DNA from 4 places in the Dechloromonas sp. HYN0024 genome. Region 3 is predicted to be linked to each of the others. Evidence: predicted binding sites of a transcription regulator. Region 3 holds the regulator's gene; each other region holds the start of a gene.
What was found. Region 3 encodes sigma-54, which starts transcription at its own class of promoters, with help from an activator protein. Its sites were predicted from a motif close to TGGCACGCTTNCTGCTNA; they were not measured.
Positions count from the first base shown of each region.

Region 1: a site for sigma-54 is predicted at 2,285-2,302, ahead of HYN24_RS03780 (CmpA/NrtA family ABC transporter substrate-binding protein). Genes of this name have one in related genera too.
Region 2: a site for sigma-54 is predicted at 2,489-2,506, ahead of nifB (nitrogenase cofactor biosynthesis protein NifB). Genes of this name have one in related genera too.
Region 4: a site for sigma-54 is predicted at 1,493-1,510, ahead of HYN24_RS13615 (ammonium transporter). Genes of this name have one in related genera too.

Region 1 covers NZ_CP031842.1:775,694-780,270, reverse strand. The annotation lists gene ntrB (nitrate ABC transporter permease) at 1-790, opposite strand, end outside; gene HYN24_RS03780 (CmpA/NrtA family ABC transporter substrate-binding protein) at 858-2,135, opposite strand; gene HYN24_RS03775 (ANTAR domain-containing response regulator) at 2,432-3,007, opposite strand; gene HYN24_RS03770 (sirohydrochlorin chelatase) at 3,025-3,396, opposite strand; gene HYN24_RS03765 (MFS transporter) at 3,393-4,577, opposite strand, start outside.
Region 2 covers NZ_CP031842.1:1,437,993-1,442,569, reverse strand. The annotation lists gene HYN24_RS06815 (EAL domain-containing protein) at 1-873, opposite strand, end outside; gene HYN24_RS06810 (LuxR C-terminal-related transcriptional regulator) at 1,184-1,954, opposite strand; gene nifB (nitrogenase cofactor biosynthesis protein NifB) at 2,540-4,042, shown strand; gene HYN24_RS06800 (4Fe-4S binding protein) at 4,043-4,321, shown strand; gene HYN24_RS06795 (hypothetical protein) at 4,321-4,577, shown strand, end outside.
Region 3 covers NZ_CP031842.1:3,202,495-3,207,071, forward strand. The annotation lists gene hprK (HPr(Ser) kinase/phosphatase) at 11-946, opposite strand; gene ptsN (PTS IIA-like nitrogen regulatory protein PtsN) at 950-1,402, opposite strand; gene hpf (ribosome hibernation-promoting factor, HPF/YfiA family) at 1,459-1,785, opposite strand; gene HYN24_RS15460 (RNA polymerase factor sigma-54) at 1,801-3,273, opposite strand; gene lptB (LPS export ABC transporter ATP-binding protein) at 3,301-4,035, opposite strand; gene recX (recombination regulator RecX) at 4,032-4,463, opposite strand; gene recA (recombinase RecA) at 4,456-4,577, opposite strand, start outside.
Region 4 covers NZ_CP031842.1:2,828,251-2,832,827, reverse strand. The annotation lists gene HYN24_RS13625 (ATP-binding protein) at 1-101, opposite strand, end outside; gene HYN24_RS13620 (murein transglycosylase A) at 147-1,382, shown strand; gene HYN24_RS13615 (ammonium transporter) at 1,542-2,744, shown strand; gene HYN24_RS13610 (DUF1345 domain-containing protein) at 2,828-3,514, opposite strand; gene HYN24_RS13605 (hypothetical protein) at 3,570-4,313, shown strand; gene HYN24_RS15975 (hypothetical protein) at 4,453-4,577, shown strand, end outside.

The sequences.
Region 1 (4,577 bases), 830 kb from region 3:
CGACGATGACCAGCCAGGCGGTGCCGATGGACAAGCGAATGCCGGTCAGGATGTAGGGCAGCACGGCGGGCAGCAGGATCTTGGTGACGACCTTCCACTCCGACAGGGCGAGCACGCGGGCGACGTTGAGGTAGTCCTGCGGCACGCGCTGGACGCCCTGCGCCGTGTTCATGATCATCGGCCAGATCGAGCAGATGAAGATGGTGTAGGTCGCCGCCGGGTCGGCCCGCTTGAAGACGAGCAGGCCGATGGGCAGCCAGGCGAGCGGGGAGACCGGGCGCAGCAGGCTGATGATCGGGTTGATCATGGCTGACAGGAAGGCCGAGCGACCGAGGATGAAGCCGAGCGGAATGCCGACCACTGCGGCAAAGCCGAAGCCGATACCAACACGCTGCAGCGAGGACAGGATATTCCAGCCAATACCCTGATCGTTCGGACCGTTACGGTAGAAGGGGTCGGCGAACAGGGTGGCGGCAGCATCCCAGGTCTGCAGTGGGCCGGGAATACTGCCCCCCTTCATGGTGGCGATATACCAGATGCCAATCAGCACCACCATGCCGAGCAATGGCGGCAGGATGGCACGGCCAAAACTGGCCAGCGTTTCGGCGAAGGGAGTACCCGGATCGGCCGGGACGCTTGCTGTTTTTTCCATTTTCTTTTCCTTGGCGGGCTCGGGGGCAATATCCGCCACCGGCGCGCTGCTTGTTCGATCCCCCAAGATGGCTTCCTTAAGGGCATGGTCAACCGGCTTTTCAAGGCCGAACTCATCGCTCATCGTGATTGCACTCATGGGAATCTCCTTGGCGTGGTGGAAGCCTCATCTCCGCCTTGGCGGGAATGAAGCTTCCTTGCCGGCCCTAAGCCTTTACCTTGAAACCGTCAGCGTATTTGGCCGGGTCCTTGCCATCCCAGACCACCCCGTCGATCAACTTGGACGTGCGCATATCGCTCTTCGGCAAGGCCACGCCAGCGGCGGCTGCACCCTGCTTGAAGATGTCGATGCGATTGACCTGCTTGGCGACCTCGAGATACTTCGGATGATCCTTGAGCAGACCCCAGCGCTTGTGCTGAGTGAGGAACCACATGCCATCGGAGAGATACGGATAATTGACCGCACCATCGTTGAAGAACTTCATGCAGTTCTTGTCATCCCAGCTCTTGCCCAGGCCGTTCTGATAGCGACCAAGCATGCGGGCGACGATGACCTCGGTGTCGGTATTGACATAGGATTTCTGGGCGATGACTTCGGCCGTCTTCTGCTTGTTGGCAATCGAGGCATCGATCCACTTGCCGGCATCGAGAATCGCCGCCACCACGGCGCGTGCCGTGTTCGGATTCTGCTTGACCCAATCGGCGGTGGTGCCGAGAATTTTTTCCGGGTGATCGGTCCAGATGTCCTGCGTCGTCGTCGCCGTAAAGCCAATGTTGTCCATGATGGCGCGGTTGTTCCACGGCTCGCCGACACAATAACCATCCATGTTGCCGACACGCATGTTGGCGACCATCTGCGGCGGCGGCACGGTGATCGTCTTGACGTCCTTGAGCGGATTGACACCCTGAGCAGCCAGCCAGTAGTACAGCCACATGGCATGGGTACCGGTCGGGAAGGTCTGGGCGAAGGTGTATTCCTTCTCCTTCTTGGCGATCAGCTTGGCCAGACTGGGGCCGTCGATGGCCCCCTTGTCTTTCATCTGGTTGGATAGCGTGATGGCCTGGCCATTGGTATTCAAGGTCATCAGGTTGGCCATATCCTTCTTCGGCCCGCCGATGCCCATCTGCACGCCGTAGATCAGGCCATACAGCACATGGGCGCAATCCAGCTCACCATTGACCAGCTTGTCGCGCACCGAGGCCCATGAGGCTTCCTTGGTCGGGATGATCTTGATGCCGTATTTCTCATCGAACTTGTTGACCGCCGCCATGACGACGGAGGCGCAATCAGTAAGGGGAATGAAGCCGATACGGACTTCCTTCTTTTCGGGGGCGTCGGAACCAGCGGCCCAGGCACCGCTGCGAACGCCGGGAGGGACCATGGCCATCAGAGAGGCTCCCAAGGCTGTTGAAACGAAATCACGACGTGAAAAGGACGGCTTGTCCGTTGCGACATCCGGCAGCACCAGTTTCTTGTCATCCATTGCTTGCTCCTTGATTGCGAGAATCTAAAAACAAAATGGGCGTCACATCCTGGCCGCCGGTTGGCAGCTCGGATGGACGCCCTTGTCCTTGAATCGGTTTCTACTCGACTCTCGCCCGGCCGCCATTGACCGTGCGTTTTGAGAGGACTATCGCAATGGCCGTGCCAGACCCGAATATTTCAAACAATTTATTATATATCTATTTATTTTCAATAGCTTAATGAAAAAACTTTTAAGCCCGTAACGCCGCATCCGATGCACTATTGCAGTGCAACATGCGGCTTGGCCGCACAGCTTTAGAGCAGCACCCGCGCCATGTCGATGACGTCGCGCGCGACTTTGGCCATCGACTGGCCGCGCTCCATGGCCAGCTTGCGCATGGCGTGATAAGCGGCATCCTCATCAAGACCACGGGCCTTCATGAGCACGCCCTTGGCCTTGTCCACCAGCTTGCGGTCAGTGAGTTTCTGCGACACCTCGTCAAGTTCGCGGCGCAGGGCCTGCGTATCGTCAAAGCGGGCTCGCGCCACCTCAAGGATGGGCTTGATGCGCTTCGGGTCGAGCCCATCGACGATATAGGCAGAAACCCCGGCCTTGACGGCATCCCGGATGGTTTCCTGACCGTCTTCCTGGGTAAAGATGACGACCGGACGCGGCATGTCCTTGTTCATCGCCGCCAGGTTTTCAAGCGTATCGCGGCTCGGGCTGTCGGTATCGATCAGGATTACGTCAGGCTGCAGACGCTCGACTTCCGCCGTCAGGTTTTCCGCGCCGGCCAAAATAGCCGCCACCTGATAGCCGGCCAGCGCCAGTCCGGCGCAGATTTCGCCAGCACGGGAACGGGATTCATCAATAACGAGAACGGTAAGCATGGCCTTTACTTAGCAAGCTACAGGCCAGCCACCTCCAGCGCCGCCGTCGCCATGGCCTGAACGACCAGTTCGTGTTCGCCAATGGCATTACCCAGCGAAAATTCAACATGCGGGTAGCTCGCCCGTAGCGCGGCGAGCATCTCAGGGGTTTCCTTCTTTAAATGCCCACCACGGGCAACGAACATCGGCATCACGACTATCTTGTCGGCCCCTTGGGCTATCAGCCCGGCGGCGCAGTCGGTCAGGGTTGGTGCCATGAATTCAAGGAAGGCCAGTTCAACCGGCACCGTGGTCATCCGCTGACGAATCACCGCCTGGACGCGGCGCATCGGATTGGCCCACTCCGGGTCGCGGGCACCGTGGGCAAAGAGAATGAGGGCAGTGGTCATGATTCGAGTCTCGTAGAATTCGGCGGATTATCCGACTGATTGCGCCAGGTCAGCAAAAGCAGCGTCAGCAGACAGAAGCCCGCCCCGGCATAAAAGGTAAACGCCGCCCCCAAAAGGTCCCACAGAAAGCCGGCACACAGGCTTGCCAGCAACATCGCCAACCCACTGATCAGATTAAAAAAACCGTACGCAGTTCCGCGCAGGTCGGACGGAGCCGTATCGGCCACCATGGTCGCCAGCAGACCCTGCGTCATGCCGAGGTGAATACCCCACAGGGCGACACCCGCCAGCACTACGCTCCAATGCGCACTGCTCGCCAGCACCAGATCGGCGGCGATCAGGACAAACAGGCCGATAACCAGCAGCTTGGTGTGACTTACCCGATCCGACAGCTTGCCAAAAGGGTAGGCCGACAGCGAATAAACGATGTTCATGGCCACCATGACCAGCGGAATCAGCGCCAGCGCCATACCGCCCTGCTGCGCCCGCAGCACCAGAAAGGCTTCACTGAAACGGGCCAACGTAAAAAACCCGCCGACCGCCACCACCCACCAGTAGGCCGAACCCAATCGTGCCAGATTGGCCCGATTGACCGGATTGCGCCGTACCGCACCGACCGGCCGGTCCGGCTCATGGACGCCAAACACCAGCAAGGCGACGGCGAGCAAGCCAGGGATCACGGCCACCCAGAAAACAGCGCGAAAATCATCCTGCCACAGCAACATCAGTCCCACCGCCAGCAGAGGCCCGACAAAGGCCCCGACCGTATCGAGCGACTGGCGCAAACCGAACGCCGCACCGCGCAGTTCCGGCGGCGCAATATCGGCCACCAGCGCATCGCGCGGCGCGCCACGGATACCCTTGCCAACACGATCTGTCAGCCGGGCAGCGAGGACGAGACCGGTGCTCGACGCCAGCGCAAAGACCGGCTTGGTCAACGCCCCAAGCGCATAGCCAAAGACGGCCAGCCCCTTGCGTTTACCGAGATAATCGCTGAGCGCCCCGGAAAAGACCTTGACGATCAACGCCGTCGCCTCGGCCAGCCCTTCGATGACCCCGACCATCAGGGCGCTGGCACCCAGTGCGCCGACCATAAACAGCGGCAGCAGGCTGTGGATCATTTCGGACGAAATATCCATGAGCAGGCTGACGCAACCGAGCATCCAGATGCCACGCGGCAT
Region 2 (4,577 bases), 1.5 Mb from region 3:
AGCCGTTGCCGAATCGACTGAGTAAGGCCGTGCCACGCTGTCCAGCATGCGCAATATGACCGTTTTGGCATCCTGGGGGCCTTCCAGATCGGTCAGCAGTACCGCGAATTCATCGCCGCCGATACGCGCCACAGTATCCCCTTCGCGGACCGCCTGCTTCAGTCGCTGAGCCACTTCGATCAGAACCAGATCGCCGTTATTGTGCCCGTACAGATCGTTGATCGGCTTGAAATCATCCAGATCGAGAAAACAGACGGCAACCAACCCCTTTCGCCGCGTTGCCTGCGCCAGCCCATGCTGGATCCGATCGACCAGTAGCACGCGATTGGGCAATCCGGTCAATGCATCGTGATAGGCAAGATGCTCGAGTTGTCGCTGACTTTCCTTTAATGCCGAGATATCGGTATAAATGGCAACAAAATGCGTCACTTCACCTATCGAATCGTAGACCGCACTCACCGACATAAACTCGGTACATAGTTTCCCGTTCTTCCGCAGGTTGCTGACCTCTCCGCGCCAGAAACCTTTGGTCTGAAGGCTTTCCCGCAGGGAATCCCGGAATTCAACGGGGTGATGATCCGATGTCAGCAGATTGGATTGACGCCCAATCAGTTCGTCCGGGGGAAAACCGGTAATTTTGCTATAGGCGCGATTCACATCGACGACCACCCCAAGGGGGTCAGTAATCATGATACCGTCATGTGAATTGGCAAATACATTGGCAGCCAGACGTATCCGGCTTTCATCCATGCGTATGACATGAGTGTCAATGGTCGGATTATTGAGTGAGCCGCTGCTAACCAGATTATGTAAGCCAAAGATGGTTGATTCGATCCAGGCCTCGTCATCCAGGTCGACGTGGCGCGCCTCCATCGCGGGGTGCTTTCTAGAAAATGGCATTGCGAATAATTGGCATTGGACGTTAAACAGGCTTATTCCAGAACATACCGATAATTTGATTTTCGTCGCTCATGCAGAATCAACGAGCACAAGCGATACCTCATGGTCTGTTAAAAAATTATTCATGTCATCACCCCGTGGCATGAGAAGGGTGAAACGCCAGACTCCTGTCTGAAACTACCCGATGACCTTCGATAAATTTGTCTTCTCTTCAAACCTGAGCCTCAGGATTGAAAAGAAGGCGGGTAGCAATGCAATGTGAATACAGCTGGATCGCACCCACTCAACGCAGCACATCCGCTTTTGTGACCAGTTCCACCACCGACGCGACTTCCATCTTCTGGAAAACCGCAGCTCGGTGGGTTTTGACTGTATTGACCGTGACGCCCAGCTCCTCTCCAATTTCACGGTTCGTCTTGCCGCTAACAACTAGCCAGAATACGGCGCGCTGAGCCGGAGAGAGTGACTCGAAGCGCCCCCGAACTTCCATTCTTTTCCGTACCGACAACGATCGGGTGGTCGCCGGCTTCGCTATCGTCGGTCGATTGGGAAACACATGCTCGTCGAGCATGGCGACCAATTCACTATCAAAATCAATGCCTTGCCTTATGGCAGAACTGAGATCCACCAAACGGTTATCAAACAGGACAACGTGATCACCCAGCCAATCCTTGAGAAGGCGGTTCATTTGACTGGCTGCAGTCCCCAGATTGTCGTGAATGAATTGAGGCGTGAACTTCTTCAGTTGCTTCAACATCCCTTCGTGAGAAGCCTTGTGCGCCCTGATGTGAGCCTGGCAATTCGACGTTGATGGCAACAATTCCATCATTCTTTCTTCGTAGGTGGAATGTCCGATATGAAACGCCATTAGCTCGCTGACAATCACCGCCAGGGACGTGGCGCATTGCTTGCACTGTAGCGAAGTGCATTCATTGCATGGCGCGCAGAGACTTTGGTCTGCCCTAGGACAAAACGTTGCCAACTCGCCAACCATGCTCTCCAGGATCTGATGCTGCTGATCGATTTCGGCGTGACCAGTATGGTGTGTTTTCATCGGGTTCTCAAAAGACTGATGGGTTTATAACTGTATGAATTATAGGGAGATGGATGCCACGAGACATCACCCCATGGGGTGATGTCTCGGACAGTCGGTGCACCCACTCCTCCGCCAGACAACAAAGGCAAGGCAAAACCGCATTTTTCGTGGTGAATGTCTCAACCCACACTGGCTTGATTACCTCTGGAGAAGCCGAAAACTTTCACTCAAAACCGGCAATAAATCCCGCACGGCACCACCTCACACTATAGGGACATCGCCAAACTGGAAACCACTACAAATAGGGAGGAAAACTGGCCAGGCAAAAGCAAACCCGAATACCAGGTTTCGACGTCGAATGGTGAGTGCCCTGACAGACAATTTCTGTCAGGGAGACAATTGCTCATTAGCAATGCCGGGAAATTCAATCACGGCGGCAACAAGGACCATTCGTCGCAACACTACGGCAACCCTGTCGCATTTGCGACAACGAGACCAACACGACCGTCAGAACAAAGCCCCATCTCACTGATTTAACTGCGAAATTATCACTGGCACAGCGATTGCTGAATAGGCTCCGACTGCATTCGAGGAGCCGACATCGTGGAACTACCAGTTATCAGCAACACAGCCCCCGCCGCTGAAGGTGGCGGTTGTGCATCCAGCGGCTGCGGCACGGCGCCTGACGCCCTGGGCCACCTGCCCGATCATATCCGCGCCAAGGTCCAGGATCACCCCTGCTATTCGGAGGAAGCGCACCACTACTTTGCCCGCATGCACGTGGCCGTCGCCCCGGCCTGCAACATCCAGTGCAATTACTGCAACCGCAAGTATGACTGCTCGAACGAGTCGCGCCCCGGTGTGGTTTCCGAACTCCTCACTCCCAAGCAGGCGATCAACAAGGTGCTCGCCGTCGCCGCCGCCATTCCGCAAATGACGGTACTGGGCATCGCCGGACCTGGCGACCCCCTGGCCAACCCGGCGCGTACCTTTGAAACCTTCGAACAGCTTTCCGAGCGCGCCCCGGATATCAAGCTCTGCGTGTCGACCAACGGCCTCAATCTTCCACAGTACGTGGACCGCATTGCCCAACACAATATCGACCACGTAACCATCACCATCAACTGCGTCGATCCCGAAGTCGGCGCCAAAATTTATCCGTGGATCTACTGGGAGAACAAGCGCATCACCGGCGTCGAAGGTGCGCGCATTCTCATCGAACAGCAGCAGAAGGGCCTGCAGATGCTGACTGACCGGGGCATCCTGGTGAAGGTCAATTCGGTACTCATCCCTGGCGTCAATGACGAGCATCTCAAGGAGGTCTCGAAGATCGTCAAGGCCAAGGGTGCTTTCCTGCACAACGTCATGCCGCTGATCGCCGAACCCGAACACGGCACCTACTACGGCATCATGGAACAACCGGAACCAACGCCCGAGCAGTTGCAGGACCTGCAGGACGCCTGTGCCGGCGACATGGCGATGATGCGCCATTGCCGCCAGTGCCGTGCCGATGCGGTCGGCCTCCTCGGCGAGGACCGCGGTGAGGAATTCACCATGGACAAGATCGACGTCATGGATGTCGATTACGAGTCCGCCATGGTCCGCCGCAAGGAAGTGCATGACTCGATCATCGAGCAACTCGAAGCCAAGCGCGGCGTCGCCAAGCCCAAGGCCGAAGGTATTCCCGAAGGATCGCGGCCGGTGCTCATGGCGGTCGCCGGCAAGAATGGCGTCGTTGCCGAGCACTTCGGCCATGCCAAGGAGTTTCTGATCTACGAAGCCTCGCCGGAAGGCGTGCGCTTCATGAGCCACCGCAAGACCGAACTCTATTGCGGCGGCATGGATGCCTGCGGCGATGGCGATGTCGTCGATGCCGGGGCGACGGAATCCCTGCTCGACCGCAACATCCGCATTCTCGAAGGCTGCGAGGTGGTGCTCTGTTCGAAGGTCGGTTACGAGCCGTGGGCCAAGCTGGAAGCCGCCGGCATTGCGCCGAATGGTGAACACGCCATGGAGCCAATCGAGGAAGCGGTGATGGCGGTGTACAAGGAAATCGCAGCGACCGGCAAGTTACTGCCCAAATCCGAAACTCTCAAGGTGGCGTAAATGGCACTGCAAATCACCGAATCCTGTGTCAATTGCTGGGCCTGCGTCGATGTCTGCCCGAACGATGCGATCTACCAGGACACTCCGCATTTCCTCATCGACGATGGCAAATGCACCGAATGCCTGGGCGATCACGGCGTGCCCCAATGCGCTGCGATCTGCCCGATCGAGATGGCCATCGTCAATGAACTGGGCGAGTTCCTCAACCCGCCCGGGTCGCTGACCGGCATCCCGATTGAAAAACTGAAGGAATTCGGCCTGTGGCGGGAAGCAGCTTAATGGCCATCGTCACTTTCTACGAAAAGCCCGGCTGCAAGGGCAATCTTCGCCAGAAGACCCTGCTCGCCGCAGCCGGCCATACGGTCCAGGCAAAAAGTCTGAAAACCGAGCCGTGGACAGCCGACCGGCTACTCGCCTTCCTCGGCAAGCTACCGGTCAGCGCCTGGTTCAACCCGTCTGCACCGGACATCAAGTCGGGCGAGATCGTGCCGGAGAATCTGGGCTTCGAAGATGCCCTGCACATGCTCCTGCACAA
Region 3 (4,577 bases):
TATCAGCCATTCATGCGTCATCGTCAAGCATCGTACGCTGCTGGCGATCCATGAAATCCTGCATGCTGTCGATGCCGCGCAACTGAAGAATCGTGTTGCGAACCGCCGCTTCGAGCAAGACCGCGAGGTTACGTCCGGCCGCCACGGGAATGACCACTTTGCGGATCGGTACGCCAAGGACCTCGTGGGTCTGGGCATCAAGCGGCAGACGGGGAGCATCGACGGCCGTGGACGTTTTTTGCAGATGAACAATCAGCTTCAGTTTCATCTTGCGGCGCGATGCCGTTTCACCAAAAATCGTCCGGATATTGAGCAGGCCGAGTCCGCGCACCTCCAGAAAGTCGCGCAGCATGCCGGGACAACGCCCTTCGATGGTGGTCGGGGCGATTCTCGCCATTTCGACCACATCGTCAGCAACCAAGCCATGCCCCCGGGAAATCAGCTCAAGGGCCAGTTCAGACTTGCCGACCCCGGAGTCGCCCGTAATCAGCACGCCCATCCCCAGGACATCCATGAACACACCATGGAGATTCACCGTATCGGCCAGGCGGGCAGACAGGTAGATGCGCAGCAGATCGATAATCGCCGAACAGGGCTTGGGTGAAAAAATCAGCGGGGTAGTAAATTCGGTACAGGTTTCAACCACCAGCGGTGGCGGTGCCAGGCCATCAGCCACGATCACGGCTGGCGGCTGGGCCCCCAGCAGATCGCCAAGCATCTGAGCGAAGCGGCGTTCGCCGATCCGCATGGCCCATTCATATTCAGCCAGGCCAAGGACCTGCAGACGTTCCGGGTGAATGATATTGATATGCCCGACCAGATCGGCGCCATAGTTGTTGGAGCCTTTGATCTCGATACGTCGATCGGCATCGGGTACAACATTCCAGTTCAACAACAGCTTTTCGCGATTGTCTTCGTAAAGCTGAACCAGGCTGACGTGGCGCACGACCTAGCTGACCACCTGAAACATTGAAACAACTTCGGCCGGGGCAGCAACGACATGCAGTTTTTCGCGAAATGCCCGGTCAGAAAACTTTTGCGCCAGCTCGGAGAGAATTTGCAGGTGCTGCTCGGTAGCCTGTTCGGGTACCAGCAGAACGAAGAGCAGATCAACAGGGCGTCCATCCGGTGAGTCAAATGGTACCGGGGTCGTCAGGCGCATAAACGCACCGACAGCCTGTTTAAGACCCTTTATCCGGCCGTGGGGAATCGCCACGCCCTGACCGAGGCCGGTAGAGCCGAGCTTTTCGCGCGCGAAGAGGCTGTCGAAAATGATCGACCGGGCGAGGCCAAGGCGATTTTCGAAGAGCATGCCAGCCTGTTCGAAAACACGCTTCTTGCTGCTGGCATCGAGATCAAGCAGAACCTGATCGGCGGATAGGAGATTGGTTAAGGGATTCATGGGGAAGGTGAGAAAAACAAAGGCCGCAGCATGCTTCGCCGCGGCCCGTTCGGCGCTTATTCAGCGGCGGCGTGCAGCCCGGGCTTGTCACCACGATGGTGATCCTGGACCTTCTGCTTGTACTTCTGAACCTGACGGTCCAGTTTATCGAACAGGGCATCGATGGCGGCGTAGAGATCGTCACCGGACTCTTCGACATGCATGTCCTTACCCGGAACATGGACGGTCACTTCGGCCTTCTGTTTGAGCTTTTCGACGGACAGGACGACGTTGACGCCAGTCACCTTGTCGAAATGGCGAATCACCGGATCCAGCTTGTTTTCGACGTATTCGCGAAGTGCCGGGGTAACTTCAATGTGATGCCCACTAATCTGCAGATTCACTTTATTCTCCTCTCTCTACAGGGTCTTGCGTAAATTGACCGGGGGAATGTTGAGCGACTCGCGGTATTTGGCGACCGTCCGTCGGGCAACTACGATTCCCTGCTGGCCTAGTATTTCGGATAATTGACTATCCGACAAGGGCTTCTTGCCATCCTCAGCCGAGATCAACTGCTTGATCAGTGCCCGGATGGCCGTAGCAGAACACGCACCGCCAGTATCAGTGGCGACATGGCTGCCGAAGAAGTATTTCAATTCGAAGATACCACGCGGCGTCGCCATGTATTTCTGGCTGGTGACACGCGATACCGTCGATTCATGCAAACCGAGAATATCGGCAATTTCGCGCAGGACCAGCGGCCGCATCGCCACTTCCCCATGCTCGAAAAACTGCCGTTGGCGATCAACGATGGCTTGTGTCACGCGGTGTATGGTTTCGAACCGTTGCTGAACGTTTTTGATCAGCCAGCGGGCTTCCTGCAACTGAGTCGACAGATTGCCGTTGCCGCGCCGCTGCTTGGACAGAATTTCCGCGTAGAGACGATTGATGCGCAGACGCGGATAAGCATCCGGATTAATGTAGGCGGTCCACTTGCCCTTGAGCTTCTTCACGATAACATCGGGCGTGATATAGCGGGCCTCGATCTGTGAAAAACGGGCTGCCGGGCGTGGATTCAGGCTGGTAATGACGCTCTGCGCAGCCTTCAGCGACTCGTCGTCGCAACCGGTCAGCCGGCGAATCTTGGCAAAATCGCGGGCGGCCAGAAGTTCGAGATGTTTCTGAACAATGGTCAGGGCCAGATCGCGGGTGGCATCGCCGCCAGGCAGGGCCTTGAGTTGCAGGGCCAGACATTCCTGCAGATTGCGCGCACCGATGCCGACCGGGTCGAAGTTCTGGATGTGATGCAGCGCAATTTCCAGCTCTTCGATTTCAATTTCGTATTCCGGCGGCAAGGTTTCCCAGAGTTCTTCCAGCGAAGCCGACAGATAGCCATCATCATCAAGCGCTTCGATCAGGAAGCGCACCAGGCTACGGTCACGCTCGGACACCTGGGTCATCCCCAACTGCCAGCCAAGATGGTCGCGCAGGCTAATCGTCGTCCCGTGGATGTCCTGCGAATCGTTGTCATCGTCGTCGTCCCGTCCGGCCCCGGTGAAGGTACCAGCATCGGAAGCCCAGCGGTCGTCATCGACATCGGAGGGTGCAGACGGAACATCCTGCTCGCGGTCGTCGCGGGCATCACGCTCTTCGCGCTCGGCCTTTTGCTCGCGCTCGCCTTCGCTGGTTTGCGGCGAATCGAACTGCTGGGCACTGGAAAAAGTCTCGGCCCCCTGTTCGTCCTCGCGCTCAAGCATGGGATTTTCGAGCAGGTAACGCTCGATTTCCTGCTGCATTTCGATTGTCGACAGCTGCAACAGCTTGATCGACTGCTGCAACTGAGGAGTAAGCGCCAGGTGTTGGGAGAGTTTTAGCTGGAGTGCCGGCTTCATCGGTGAGTAGCGGTTTCTATCTTTCGGTCAGAGCTTGAAATGCTCGCCGAGATAAACCTTTCGTACGCTTTCATTATCGACGATTTCGGCCGGACGTCCAGCCGCCAGAACGTTTCCGGCGTTGATAATGTAGGCGTGATCGCAGATACCGAGCGTCTCGCGAACGTTATGGTCGGTAATCAGCACACCAATACCGCGCTCCTTGAGGAAGCGGATGATTTTCTGAATTTCGAGCACGGCGATCGGATCGACGCCGGCAAACGGTTCATCGAGCAGGATAAACCGCGGATTGGTGGCCAGCGCCCGGGCTATTTCGACCCGTCGCCGCTCACCGCCGGAGAGCGCCGAAGCGTTGACATGGCGGACGTGGCCGACATGCAGCTCGCTGAGCAAGCCTTCCAGGCGATCATTGAGTTCGGCTTCCGGCAGGTTGAGCAGTTCGAGAATGGCGCGGATGTTTTCCTCGACATTCAGTTTGCGAAATACCGAGGCCTCCTGCGGCAGGTAAGACAGGCCGAGCCGTGCCCGGCTATGCATCGGCAGGTGGGTCAGGCGATTGTCGTCGATATAGACTTCGCCACCATCAGCCGCAACCAGCCCGACGATCATGTAAAAACAAGTGGTCTTGCCGGCACCGTTCGGCCCGAGCAGGCCGACGACCTCACCCGACTTGACCTCGAAAGAGACGTCCTCAACCACCGTCCGCGCCTTGTAGCGCTTCCTGAGATTGTGAGCCGATAGTTTGGCGGCCGGCATGTTCATTCATCCACTCCCTGCATGGCCCGGCGAATAGCGTCGCCGGAAAAACCGCGATATTGCAGGAAACGCATCTGTTTAGCACGCTCTTCGGCAGTTTTCGGCGGCTGGCCGAATTTCTTTGCCCATATAACCCGACAGCGCTCGGCTTCGTCGCCAGCCTCGGGGAGCGCCGCCGCGATGTCGGTATCGCTTACGCCTTGCTGGCGCAGTTCCTGACGCAGGCGGGCATCGCCGTAGCGCCGGCCGCGGGCAGCCACCCGCTGGGTGGCATAACGGCAATCGGAAAGCAGGCGCTCGGCCTGCAGGGTGTCAAGAACACCCGTAAGTTCTTCTTCGGATTCGGCGTGCGGCGCCAACTTGGCCTGCAAGCCGGCCCGGCTGTAATCACGCCGGGTCAGCAATTGCAGGGCACGGACGCGGAGGTCAGGCATCAGCGGCAGCAGCCTTGGTCGGCTTGATGACGGTGGTACTGGCCGCCTCACGAATCTTCGCTTCGATTTCCTGGGCGATTTCCGGGTGCGATTTCAGGAATTCGCGGGAATTGT
Region 4 (4,577 bases), 370 kb from region 3:
CAGTCAGGCGATTGCGGGGGTGGCGGCAACACCGCTTCAAGGCGGCCGAGAACAGCTTCGGCACGAGCAAGCAGGCGTTCGAGAGGCAGGGTGTTGGGCATGGGGCAGGTATACTTCGCGGCAAATTGCGAACTCTAGCGAAACCCATGCGAAAAATCCAAACCGCAGCCTTTTTATTTCTCACCTTGCTGGCTGCCTGCTCCACCGTTCCGCCCAGTGTTGCTCCGGCGACGGCGACCTGCGCCCCTTGTCCGGCCTGTGCCGCCTGCCCGGCGGCTGCCGAGCCGGTCATCATGCCGCCGGCGCCATCATCGCCGCCAGCCTTCTCGCGTAGCTTGCAGCCGGCCAACTGGTCGGATCTACCCGGCTGGTCGGCCGACGATGTTGCCGCCGCCTGGCCGGCCTTTCTCCTTTCCTGTCGCGGCGTTGCCAGCAAGCCGAATGGCGCCGGCTGGAAGCGCGTCTGCGACCTGGCGCGGGCGGCCGAAGGCAAGTCCGGCCACGACCCGCGTCGTTTCTTTGAACAACATTTGAAACCCTACGCAGTCGTTAGCGGCGATGGTGCCACCAGCGGCATGATGACCGGCTATTACGAACCCCTGTTGCAGGGGCGGCGGACACGGAGCAAGGGATTTGAGCAAGCGGTCCGTGGTGTGCCGGACGACCTGCTGACCATCGATCTGTCGGCGGTTTTCCCCGAGCTGAAGGACAAGCGGGTACGTGGTCGCCTGGAGGGCAACAAGGTGGTGCCCTACTGGTCGCGAGCCGAAATTGCTGCGCGCGGCGAGAGCCTGCCGGGGAAGACGCTGCTTTATGTTGATGATGCCGTCGAACTCTTTTTCCTTCAGGTTCAGGGCTCCGGGCGGGTCAGGCTGGCAGATGGCAGCGTCGTCAGGCTCAACTATGCCGACCAGAACGGGCATCCGTACCAGTCCATCGGCAAGGCTCTGGTCGAGCGCGGTGAGTTGAAGCTCGAAGAGGCATCGATGCAGGGAATACAGGCCTGGGCACGGGCCAATCCGTCACGTCTCGACAATCTCTTGAATACCAATCCGAGTTACGTCTTTTTCCGCGAGGTGGCGAACAGCCCGGGTGGCCCGATCGGCGCGCTGGGTGTGCCGTTGACGGCCGAACGCAGCATTGCCGTCGATCCGCGTTCGATACCGCTTGGCTCGCCGGTTTTTCTGGCGACCACCCAGCCGAACTCGGCGCTGTCGATGAACCGGCTGGTTATGGCCCAGGATACCGGTGGGGCGATCAAGGGGGCGGTCCGTGCTGATTTCTTCTGGGGTTTCGGCAAGGAGGCAGGTGAGCGGGCTGGTCGCATGAAGCAAAGCGGTCGTCTGTGGGTGTTGCTTCCCCTTGAACTCGCCCCGAAATAAGGCGTCGGCGCACCGTTGCTGCGCGCGGCGTTTGAATTTTGCACCACTACGGTGCAAATGCTGGGGCGCGTGGTTTTTTAACGCACTGATTTGTAACAATTTTTATGCACTGGAATGGTGCTTGCTTTCAGATTCTCCATTCTTTGATTGGGGGGGTTCATGGAAGCATATCAATTCAGCAGCAATACGCTGTTCGTCCTGCTCGGTGCCATCATGGTGCTGGCCATGCACGCTGGCTTTGCCTTTCTTGAAGTCGGTACGGTCCGCAAGAAAAATCAGGTCAATGCGCTGGTCAAGATCCTGTCTGACTTCGGCGTGTCGACCGTGGCTTATTTCTTTGTTGGTTATAGCATCGCCTATGGCGTCAATTTCTTCAGTGGCGTCGAAACGCTGATGGAGAAAAACGGTTTCGAATTGACCAAGTTTTTCTTTCTGCTGACCTTCGCGGCGGCGATTCCGGCCATCATTTCCGGTGGTATTGCCGAGCGGGCCAAGTTCAATCCGCAACTGATCGCCACCTTCTTGTTGGTGGGCTTCGTCTATCCCTTCTTCGAAAGCATCGCCTGGAATCAGGCCTTCGGCATCCAGGCCTGGCTCAAGGGGACCTTCGGCGAGGAGTTTCATGACTTCGCTGGTTCGGTCGTGGTGCACGCCATGGGTGGCTGGATCGCCCTGCCTGCGGTGGTTCTGCTCGGCGCCCGCTACGGCCGCTACAGCAAGGATGGCCGCATCTCGGCACATCCGCCTTCATCCATTCCCTTCCTAGCGCTCGGTGCCTGGATACTGATCGTCGGCTGGTTCGGCTTCAATGTCATGAGCGCCCAGACGCTCGACAAGATCTCCGGCCTGGTCGCCCTCAATTCGCTGATGGCCATGGTCGGCGGCACGCTGGTTGCCCTGGTGGCTGGCAAGAATGACCCCGGCTTCCTGCATAACGGCCCGCTGGCCGGATTGGTCGCTGTTTGTGCTGGTTCCGATCTGATGCACCCAATTGGTGCGCTGGTGGTCGGTGGGGTGGCGGGTGGTCTGTTTGTCGTCATGTTCACGCTGGTGCAGAACCGCTGGAAGATCGACGATGTCCTCGGCGTCTGGCCGCTGCATGGCATGTGCGGTGCCTGGGGCGGCATTGCAGCCGGCATCTTTGGCACCAAGGCGCTGGGCGGAGCGGGTGGCATCGCATTCATGCCGCAACTGATCATGACCGCGATGGCCATTGGTGTTGCCCTGACCGGCGGTCTGCTCGTCTATGGCACGCTCAAGGCAACGCTCGGCCTGCGTCTCGATCAGGAAGAGGAATATGAAGGTGCCGACCTGAGTATCCACCGCATCACGGCCACGCCGGAGCGCGAGCCGAACTGGTGATCTGTTTTTTGATCGTATAAATAATGTCCGCCGGACTATATTGAAAAAGCCCCGCTCATGTTCGGGGCTTTTTGCTGTCGGATTTAGATCAATCCCGAGGCAATGTTGATGCTGAGTGCGATGAGGGTTGTGTTGAAGAAGAAAGCCAGTATGCAATGGATGGTTCCGGTGCGGCGCATGCTTCGGCTGGTAAAGCTGACATCGGCGGTCTGGCCCGAGGTGCCGATGACGCAGGCGAAGTAGAGAAAATCGCCATAATCCGGCGCGTGGCCCCCAGGGAAGGCAAGTCCGCCCTGATTGCCTCGCGCCTCACTGGCGTAGTAATCGTGGGCGTAGTGGAGGGCGAACATGGTTTGCGTAAAGGTCCACGACGACAGGATCGTCAAGGTGGCGAGGCCGATATGGATAGTCCGCAACGGGCCGTGAATGTCTTTGACCACCGAGAGTTGGGCAACAATGGCACCAAGGGCAGCGACGGCCGCCAGGACCACCAGGGCCAATACCAGAAATCGGCCCTCATCCTGCACCAGGGCACGACTGCGCATGCGTTCATGCGAGGACCAGAACATCATGTGAAAGGCCAGTAGCAGGTAGAGACCTGTGCCAACGTTCCAGCCGATGATGGCACGGGTTACCAGATGGGAGGCGAGCCAGTCAGGCAGCATCAGGGTCGTCACCAGGCCGGCTAGTATGCTGATACCCAGGCGTGGCCGGGAGATGATCAGGCGGATCGGTTTGGGAAAGTTCTGGTGAGTGGAGTTATCGAGCATGTGCTCATGCTAGCTTAAGCTAGGGGGGGGTAACAGCCTGGCGATGGGAGCGTGTGTGGTTAACGAAAATTTCGGGAAATATGTACTGGGTCTGGCGATCCTCGTTGGTTTGTTCGTTCTTGCAGGGGAGGCAAGGGCTGAGGGGGGTGATGAAACGTGGGCTTTCAAGCTGACGCCGTCGTACTATGTGACCACGCACGAAAAGGATGCGGCCGACATCAACTTGCGTGCCAATCATGGTCCGCATGCCTTGTGGCTGGGGTATTACCGGCGCGGGGCTGCGTTCGAGCAGGTGCGTACCGGCTATGAATATACAGCGCAGTTATCCTGGCTACAGTTGGTGCCTTCCGTGCAACTGGCTTCGCACGGTTTTGCCGGCGGCAGCATCAATGCGCAGGTGGGCGGTGCGGTCTATGGGCTGATCGGTCTTGGGCGGACCAATATGCAGGACTATTACAACCTCAATTTCGATCCCAACGATGCGCTCACCCTGGGTTTCGGGGCGCATCTGTCGCCGCAATCCAACCTGTCTCTTTTTGCTGTCAAGGACAACCGGCTGCATACCGGCCAGACGGTCAGCCATCTCGTCTGGCGCCATACGCCTGATGAGCATCAACGGTGGACGCTCGACCTGTCGGGCAAGCACGGCAGATCAAGCATCGACGCGCCGCCGGTGTCGGGCGCGGCGATTGCGGTTACCTATGATTATCGGGATGTCTTCGTCCGTCTGGCCTGGGACAAAAAGGTCAATTTCACCCCCGAAGAGCAAACCCGGATGTCGCTGGGGTTTCGTTTCTAGGCTTCAATTTTTAGGGAGGTGTGATTTTCTTCACTAAATGGTTTCTCGCTTGCCGATATCTTGGAGCCGTGAATGGTAGATGGACTCCAGAGGCGATTTCGGAGCGAGGTGAGAAATGGTGTGCAAGAACGAGAAGCGAATGGGTGGAGATCGTCGGGGGCGCGAGTCGGGCCCACCCAATGGCTGGCGTGAGCGCCGCAAGAGCGTCGAAAGGCGACGCCTAGAAGTTGATGAAATTCCCTTTTCGGAGTGGCTGGCCTATCG